One region of the Roseateles albus genome, then DNA from elsewhere that is predicted to be linked to it. Evidence: predicted binding sites of a transcription regulator. Region 1 holds the regulator's gene; the other holds the start of a gene.
What was found. The regulator FliA, encoded in region 1, starts transcription of late flagellar genes. The targets are predictions, from matches to a motif close to CTAAAGTTTNNNNNNNNNNNGCCGNTA.
Positions count from the first base shown of each region.

Region 1 (4,351 bases):
TTGCCATTGACCACGATAGGCGCGGAGACCTCTTTGAGCAGCACGAAGCGGCCACCGCCCATATCGCGGCGATAGGTTTGCAGCAGAAATGGCCGCTGATTGCGCGCTGAAGCGAGGCCGGTGCGGTCATTAAAAATTCGCCGGTATCGGCTGTTGGCGGTGTTCCAAACCACATCGCCGGCGCGTTGCGGCTGGCAGTATTTTTTGTTGTGCGTCGCCACATAACCATTGCGGTCCACGGCAATGCAATAGACCACCTTGTCGCTGAGGCTGAGCAGCTTTTCCTGCACCGCCGGAAACTGCCGATCGGCCAAATCAACAAAGCCGGTCACATGCTGGGCAGGATTGGAGCCTGCAAGCGGCCGGTAGTTGTCATCGAACAATTGCGCAGGCTTGATGGCGCCCGTCTTCAAGGCTTGTTCTAACAGCGTCGAGATCTCCAAGGCGGCGCCCTGCGCGGCACGAATATAGGGCGCGTCATCGACCTCGACACCAGAGCCGGCAATCTGCTCGATCAACTGCTCGGACATTTTCAGGAATCGGTCGCTGCACGCAAAAGCCGTATCCAGGCTGATCATCGCCTGCTGAACCTCCTGCTCCAGCTCGGCCGCACGGCCGGACAAGGAATCGATCGTCAGTGCACTTTGGCTGGCCGAATCGGCAATCCGACCCACGTCGGCCTGCACATCCGCGAAGGCTTGATGGATCAGACTCTTTTGGGTTTGATTGGGATCGTTACGCAACTCGCGGCTGAAGAGCTCGATGCGGGCATCCAGATTTGCGACCGTGCCCATGATGGACTTGGATGAGTTCTCGACCTGCCCGGCCAAGGCCTTGACCGCATCGGCCACGACGCCAAAACCTTTGCCCGCCTCACCGGCGCGGCCCGCCTCGACAGAGGCATTGAAAGCCACCAAACGGGTTTGCAGCGCGATTTTGGTGATCTCGGACGCGGCGTCCGACACTTGCCGCAGCGTCTGCACAATGCCGCCGACCTCGTTACCCACCCCTTCCAAGGCGTGGGCCGCTCGGCTGACCGCGCTGCGTGACTGTTCGGTCGAATGACTGATGGCCTGCTGAGCACCGCGCACCAGGGCCAAATCGCTGGACAAGGCGCCCATCGCCTCGCATTGAGCGACGACCACTTTTTGGGTATCTTCCAAAACACCGCGCACTTCGGCGGCATCTTTGCCAACACTTGACACCGAACGGGCCACCTTGCGGATCAGGGCCATCAAAGGCTCAGCCTCCAGCTTGGCCGAGGCATCCAACGCGCCTGATGCTGCATGCACAGCGGGCTGGGCAGTTTCAGATCGGCGCTTCCACCACATCAATGACATTGATTCTCCCGCTCCAGGCCTTCATCGGCCGCTGAAAATACCTTTACCAGTCCCGCAGCTTAACGCGCAAACGAGCGATCGCCTGGCTGTGCAACTGACAAACCCGCGACTCGGTGACCTTCAGCACGACCGCGATTTCTTTCAAGTTCATATCGTGCTCGTAATACATGCTCATCATGTATTGCTCGCGCTCGGGCAGGTTCTTGATCGCCGCCACCAGCGCTTCGCGCATGCGGTGGTCTTGCAGCTTGAGTAAGGGGTTATTGGCATGGTCGGCCACATGACGGTCGAGGAAGTCCTCATCGCCCTCGTCGCCAGACATGTCTTCCAAATAGACCAGCTGGGTGCCGCGCACCTTGCCCAATAGGTCTTGGTACTCTTCCAGCGGCACACCCATCTCGATGGCGATTTCGCTCTCCAGCGGCGCGCGGCCGAGCTTTTGCTCCAGCTTGCGCACAGCGCTTTCAATTTCACGCTGTTGGCGCCGCGAGCCGCGGCTCATCCAGTCGCCGCCGCGCAACTCGTCCAGCATGGCGCCACGAATGCGCTGCGTCGCGAAGGTCTCGAACTGCACGCCTTGACCGATGTCGAAGCGGCTCAGCGCATCCGTCAAACCGATCAGGCCGACCTGGATCAGGTCGTCAATTTCGATATTGGCGGGCAGCTTGGCAATCATTTGATGCGCCAAGCGGCGCACCAAAGGGCTGTATTGCCGAATCAGGGAGGAATTATCGAGGCGGCCTTTGGCGGTATACATCATCAGCTCCAGCGGCAATCAAACAGTGGCAACAGCGGCACGGTGCATCTGGGCTCGCACGGGCGGGCGCAGAGGACTGGCATTGACCGAGGCTTCCAAGGCGGCGCCGGGGGGAGCGGCCATCAAAAGCTCACGCGCCAAATGGCGGATCTCGGCGGAAATCGGGGCACTCGACGGGCTCTTCGGATCCATACAGGCCCAGTCGCGCAACACGGCGCCGAGGAAACCATCGGCGCAGCTGCTGATCTGCTGGGCAATGCGATCGGACAAACGCAGTTGCGGCGAGCAAGCGAGTAACAAGCTGTAGACCATCAGGCCGGCGCGGCTGGCCAACCATTTCATGCCAGCGTAGGCATGCGTCACGCTCATGCTGTCTGTATCGGCCAACAAGACCGGCCGCACTTCGCGCAGCGCCACCACGCGCGCCAATTCGGCGGCGCTGGCGTGCAGCAGCACGACATCGGCAAACGGTGCCGCATCACTGACCACTTCCAGAAACTGGGCGGCCGAGCCATTGGCATTGATATAGCGCATCGGCAGGCCGCGAGCCGCCAAGTAAGACACGTCCTTGGACAGACGCTCAACACAGGCGCTCAGATCGACCGAGGCCAGCTCCGACGGGACAGGCGCGCTCTCGCCAGCGTCAACCACCAAGGTATGCAGGCCGAGCTCGGCAAAGGCCGCGCACAGGCCTTCGAGCAGCACGCCACCACCGACCACATGGGGGTTGCTGACGACGGGGATGAAGCGCACCCTTGAACTGGCGAAAAGCCGGCGCAGGCCGTCGGCCTGGTCCTGCGGGGAATGTGTACGGTGAGCGTCGCGCATGATGTTGTCCTGTATCTCTTGTGAAGTGGGGACTAGAAAGCACCCATGGCAGCGGGATGCTTGAGGCCAAGCGCGGGCCCCCCGGCAAAGATCAAATTCACATCGGCGCTGTCCATGCGCCAAGCACCGGCTGCGGCCGCACGCAAGGCGCGTTGCACCAAGGCCTGGCTTGTCAGACGATGCCAGTCTTCCGGCACGCGCTGGCCGTTGGTGACGCCCAGCACCTTGAGCTTGTGGCGGATCAAGGTATCCAGCGCCGGGGCCAGCTTGACGGCCTCGTCGATCTTGGACAGCACAACGCCGTGGCAATCACTGGCGCGCCAGGCGCTGACCACATCCTCGATCGTTTCGCCTTGCTGAGCGGCATTGATGACCAGGATCTTGCGCACGCTGCGGTGTGCCAGCATGTCCAGTAACTCATTAGTTCGGCTGTCGCGCTGAGCCATGCCTGCTGTGTCGATCAGCACCATCTTCTTGCTCGAAAGCAGCTCCAGCAGATCTTCCAGCGAGGCCTTGTCATGAGCGGTATGCACCGGCACGCCGAGGATGCGGCCATAGGCGCGCAGCTGCTCATGGGCACCGACCCGATAGGCGTCCAGCGTGATCAGACCCAGGTGCGCTGCGCCATGACGGGTAGCGAATGCAGCGGCCAATTTGGCGGTTGTTGTGGTCTTGCCCACACCGGTGGAGCCGATCAGCGCGAACACGCCGCCCTGCTCTTCCAGCGCCGGGCTGTGCTCGTCGGTCTGCAGATTGCGCGACAGCACGTTGGCGGCCCAGCTCGTTTCATCGGCGGCCTCGCCGGGGCCGCCCTTGAACTCGGCCGGGCAGCCCTCGACCAGCTTGCGCACCAAGGCGGGCGAAAAGCCAATTTCCAACAGCTTCTGCGTCAAGCGGGCCTGGATGGGCTGACGCTGCAATTTTTCCATAAAGGCCAGAGCGCCGAAACGCTCTTCGATCATGCCCTTCATCGAACGCAGCTCGTTCATCATGTCTTGTTGATCGCGACGGCCACGGCCGGGCAAGTCGTTCAGCTCGCCTGCATTGCCCAAACCAGACAGATCGGCAAACTCACGTTGCTGCGCCGGCACACGGATTTCGTCGCGCAACACCGGCGGCGCACGGCGCTGGGCCGGGGCTGGCGGCGGTGCTACCGGCTCGGCACGGCGGGGTTGCATCGCTTGCAAGGCGTTCTGGGCGCGCTGTTGGCGTGCCGCATTCAAGGAGCTGACGCCGGGCGCGTCTTGCGGGCGGTCCATCATCATGGGCGGAGCAAGTGGATCGGGCACGCCGTCCAACTCGGCCTGGCGACGCTTGAGCACCCGCTCGCGCACATAGTCCTGAAAAGACAAGGTGCTCATCGCCAAAGTTTGGACGTCATCGCCGACCGCAGAAGCCGGGTCGGTGTAGCCAAAGCTAGGCTCGC
Region 1 covers NZ_JAQQXT010000014.1:75,449-79,799, forward strand. The annotation lists gene PRZ03_RS19570 (methyl-accepting chemotaxis protein) at 1-1,292, opposite strand, end outside; gene PRZ03_RS19575 (RNA polymerase sigma factor FliA) at 1,384-2,097, opposite strand; gene PRZ03_RS19580 (MinD/ParA family ATP-binding protein) at 2,116-2,925, opposite strand; gene flhF (flagellar biosynthesis protein FlhF) at 2,958-4,351, opposite strand, start outside.

Region 2 (4,351 bases), on a different contig from region 1:
CGGCCGCGAAGAACCCGAGTTCACGTGGGAGCGCACGGATAAAGCTGCGGTGCTTCGCGCTGCAGCCGGCCTGTAAGGCCGCCGAGCACAGCTCGGCTCCGTGCGCGGGCGACATTCATATCCGCGCAGCGGATGTGAGTGGAGACCAAAGGACGGACAAGGCCCAGTTGCTGCGTGCAGCAGCCGGGCTGTAAGCACGGCACCCGCGTCAGCGGGTACTGGGACTTGGGGCGAAGTTCATGTCGCACCGCGACGTGAACGAAGACCACAAAGCGGCTACGCTGCGTGCAGCGGCTGGCCTGTAAAAGGCCAGGCGACGCCTCAGGCGGACAAGACGCTTTGGGGCTTTGCTCATATCGCACCGCGATGTGAGCAAAGCCCACAAGGCTGCGGCACAAACCGCCAAAACGAAAGGGCCGCTCCGGCAAACCGGAGCGGCCCTTTTTTACCTTCAAAATCGATCAACTCATCCCGCACAACTTCTTGAACGGCCCCAGCACAGCGTCGCCGCGAAAGGGTTTGACGATCCAGCCGGTGACGCCAATGGCCTTGCCGCGCGCGCGCATCTGCGGGTTGTCTTCGGTCGTCAGCATCACGATGCGTACCGCTTGATTGCCGAGTTCGGTGCGGATCTTCTCCGCCATGGTCAGCCCGTCCATATGCGGCATATTGAAGTCACTGACCACCAGCTTGATGTCGGGATCGCTGCGCAGTTGCACAAGCCCATCACGGCCATCGGTGGCGACCGCCACTTCAAATCCGTTCTTGCTCAAAAAACTGGAGACGATCTCGCGCATGGTGCTCGAATCGTCAACCACTAAGACATTCGCCATTTCAGAAATTCCTCGCTCGTCCGCCCTGGGCTCTTGATTTCAAAACAGATCCAACTCGCCCGTCGGCCCGGCCTTCACCGCATGCGCCTCGAAATCCGCAAATTCCTCCGGCGACCAATGCAGATTGAAGATCACCCGCTGCACGATCACCAACGGTGGCATCCCCGGACGCGCCGGGTCGGACAGCTGGTAGCGCAAACAGAGCTGCGGATCTTGCGAGCCGAAGGAGATGTATTTGTGCTGGTGGTTGATGACGATGGGCACTTGCGTTTGCTGTTTGCTCAGCTCCTGCGGCGGGATATAGCGATTTTTGAACGCGCCCCAGATCAGATTCGTCGTTTCGCCCAACATATTGTTGAGTTCGCGGAAGTTCAGGTCCCCCCCCACGCCTTCATAGCTGAAGCCCTGAATCAAGCCTTGGCGCAGCGCGTTCTCCTCGGTTTGCAGCATCATGTAGCCGCGGCACCAGGTGCTCTCGATCGGGATCAGCGTGGACACCTCACCATGAATGATGCGGTCGTGAACCACATAGGGCGACTCGGCCACCACCTGCGCGTTGGGGAACATCGCCACCAGCGATGAGCAGGTCAGCTCGGCGATGCCTTGCACCAGGCTGCGCGGGTAGCTGAGGCTGAAAATCGCGTGGTCGATGGCGGCGCGCAAGGTGTCGGTGTCGCCGGTGTTCCAGTTCTGGCACACGGCCAGTTGCTCCGCAGCGCTCAACTCGCGCTCGCTGCTGCGTCGCAGAAAAATCGGCAGCTCGGGGCGTAGCTTGTGAATAGCACAGGCCAGCTGCAAGGCGTCGCCCTGATCACAAGGAAGGTTATCGGCGAGCAGCACGCCGCCCAGGTCCTTGTGCTTGCCCAGCGTGGCCAAAGCGTCACTGGCCGAGCGCGGCAGTGCAATCAGACCGATTTCCTGGCAAAAGTCGGTCAGAACCTGGTATTGCTCCGGGTCATGCTCAAGCAGCAAGACCTTGGCTTCGAGGAGGGTGGAGTTGATCATGGTTTTTCGCAGTGCGCGGCCGCCCTGCCCTGTGCCGAATAGCAAACAAGATGACGCCTGGCTGAAAAGCCCGGCGTTCCTCTGCGTCATCGGCAGCGCCGCCAAATTCTGTAGCACTATGCGCCCGCCCCCCCTGCCGGTTGCCCACTTCTACTCGGAAACCCGCTAGACGGCGCGGCTGCAAACCGCATAATTTCATTCGCCCCGCCGGCCCAAAACCCGAACAAGCACCATGTCAGAACTGCTGCAAGCCTCCTCCCTGCCCGCCTTGCGGGTCTTGGTGGTCGATGACCAGGCGACAGCGCGGCGCATTCTTTCGGCGCAGTTGCAGGCCGCCGGCCACCAGGTGCTGGAGGCCGGCTCGAGCGATCAAGCCTTGACCTTGTTTCAAGCGGAGTCGCCTGACCTGGTCTTGCTCGACGTAGAAATGCCCGGGCATGACGGTTACTGGGTCGCCAGCCAAATGCGGGCTGTGGAAGCGGGCGGATGGACACCCATCATCTTCCTGTCCAGCCGCGACAAGGATCAAGATCTCTGGCAAGGCATCGAGTCGGGCGGCGATGACTATCTGATCAAGCCCGTGTCGGCCACCGTGCTGCAGGCCAAGTTGCGCGCGATGCAGCGCCTGCGCCGCATGCAGACGCGGCTGCTCGAATTGTCTGACGAGCTTCGCTTTGCCAACGAACAACTGACCCGGCTCAGCCATGAAGACGCCCTGACCGGCCTGCCGAACCGGCGCGCCTTTGATGCCCGGCTGCAGCAAGAAATCCTCGCCGCCCAGCGCGACAAGCAGACGCTGACGCTGGTGCTGTGTGACATCGACTACTTCAAAGATTTCAATGACAGCCTCGGGCATGTCGAAGGCGATGCTTGCCTACAGCGCGTTGCCCGCCTTTTGCAAGAAACTTGCCGGCGCCCGCGCGACTATGCGGCCCGTTATGGCGGCGAAGAGTTTGCCTTGATCCTGCCTGGCACACCGCGCTCCGGTGCGATGACCTTTGCTCGCGCCGTGCTGCGCACCTTGGCGCTGACGGCGATTCAACACCCCAAGTCGGCCGTGGCGCCCCATGTCAGCGTGTCGGGCGGCATCACGACCTGCATCCCCGACCAATCCACCACGGTCGAAGGCCTGCTGCGACGCGCGGATGATGCGCTCTACACCGCCAAATCACGCGGACGCAACTGCTTTTTCAGTTTCGAGATGCAGATGGACACGCATGAGCAGCGCAGCGCCCGGGCGGCCAATTTGGGCGTTGACATGGGCACAGACATACGCGAGCCCGATCCAATTTAGTGTGGTGTTGCACACTAGCAAAATGACCAACCGCCCCATCGCGCTCGAAGACCTGCGCCGCTACGCCGTCGCTCGCAGCCTGTTCACCCCAACGACCTTGCCGGGCGCCATCAAACGCCTGGGCTTTGTGCAGGCCGATCCGATACGAGCCCCGGCTCGTGCACAGGACCTGACCCTGCGTTTACGCGTCAAAGACTACCGGGCCGGCGACCTTGAGCGCCGCTATAGCCAGCTCGCGATTGAAGAGGATTGCCTCGTCAACTACGGGTTTCTGCCGCGTGAACATTTGCAGCTGATGCACCCCCGCGTGGCCCGCCGCGCCTGGGACAGCAAGACGAAAGGCCATGCCCAAGCCCTGCAAAGCTTTGTCAGCAGCCGCGGGCCCAGCCACCCGCGCGACATCCAGGCGCATTTCGACCTGGGCAGCACCCGCAATGCCTGGGGAGGCAGCAGCAGCGCCACCACCCATTTGCTAGACGACATGCATTACCGCGGCATGTTGCGGGTGCAGCGTCGCGAAGCCGGTCAGCGCATCTATGCGGCGGTGACTCACACCCCAGACGAGCGCAGCCCACAAGCCAAGGCCCATGCCTTGCTGCAACTGGTACTGGCCAAGTACGCGCCCCTGCCCTCGCGCAGCCTGGGTCAGCTGTGCAGCCTGCTGGGCTATGGCGCCCCGCATCTTGGTGCCGAGATCAAACGCGCTTTGAGCCTCGCACGGCAGACCCTACCTAACGCCGAAATCGATGGCATCCGATGGTACTGGCCCGAAGGCGAAAACCCCGCAGCCAAGCGCTGGCGCCTCGATGACGAACTGCGCTTGCTGGCGCCGTTTGACCCCGTCGTTTGGGACCGTTTGCGCTTCGAGTTGTTTTGGGGTTGGGCCTATCGTTTTGAAGCCTACACCCCCGCCGCCAAACGCAAGATGGGCTATTACGCGCTGCCGATGTTGTGGCGCGGCCAAGTACTGGGCTGGGCGAATCTGTCAGTCCAGAGTGGCCAATTGATCAGCGACTTCGGCTATGCCGAAAGCCACCCGCCGCCCGACAAGGCGCTACGCCAAGCCTTGGAGATTGAGCAGCAAAAAATGGCTCTGTTCTTGGGTGCAAGTCTGCCTTAAGCACTGCCTCGGGCCCGAAGCAATGCCTGCGCCAATTCGGCAAAACCTTCGCCCCGCTCGGCCTGCGTTACGTAAAGGGGCAGATGCTGCAAACGGGGC
Region 2 covers NZ_JAQQXT010000018.1:12,866-17,216, forward strand. The annotation lists gene metK (methionine adenosyltransferase) at 1-76, shown strand, start outside; gene PRZ03_RS21505 (response regulator) at 462-833, opposite strand; gene PRZ03_RS21510 (chemotaxis protein CheX) at 873-1,838, opposite strand; gene PRZ03_RS21515 (GGDEF domain-containing response regulator) at 2,071-3,132, shown strand; gene PRZ03_RS21520 (DNA glycosylase AlkZ-like family protein) at 3,155-4,252, shown strand; gene PRZ03_RS21525 (HAD-IIB family hydrolase) at 4,249-4,351, opposite strand, start outside.
Region 2: PRZ03_RS21510 (chemotaxis protein CheX) is a predicted target of FliA. The motif match lies at 1,926-1,952, and genes of this name have one in related genera.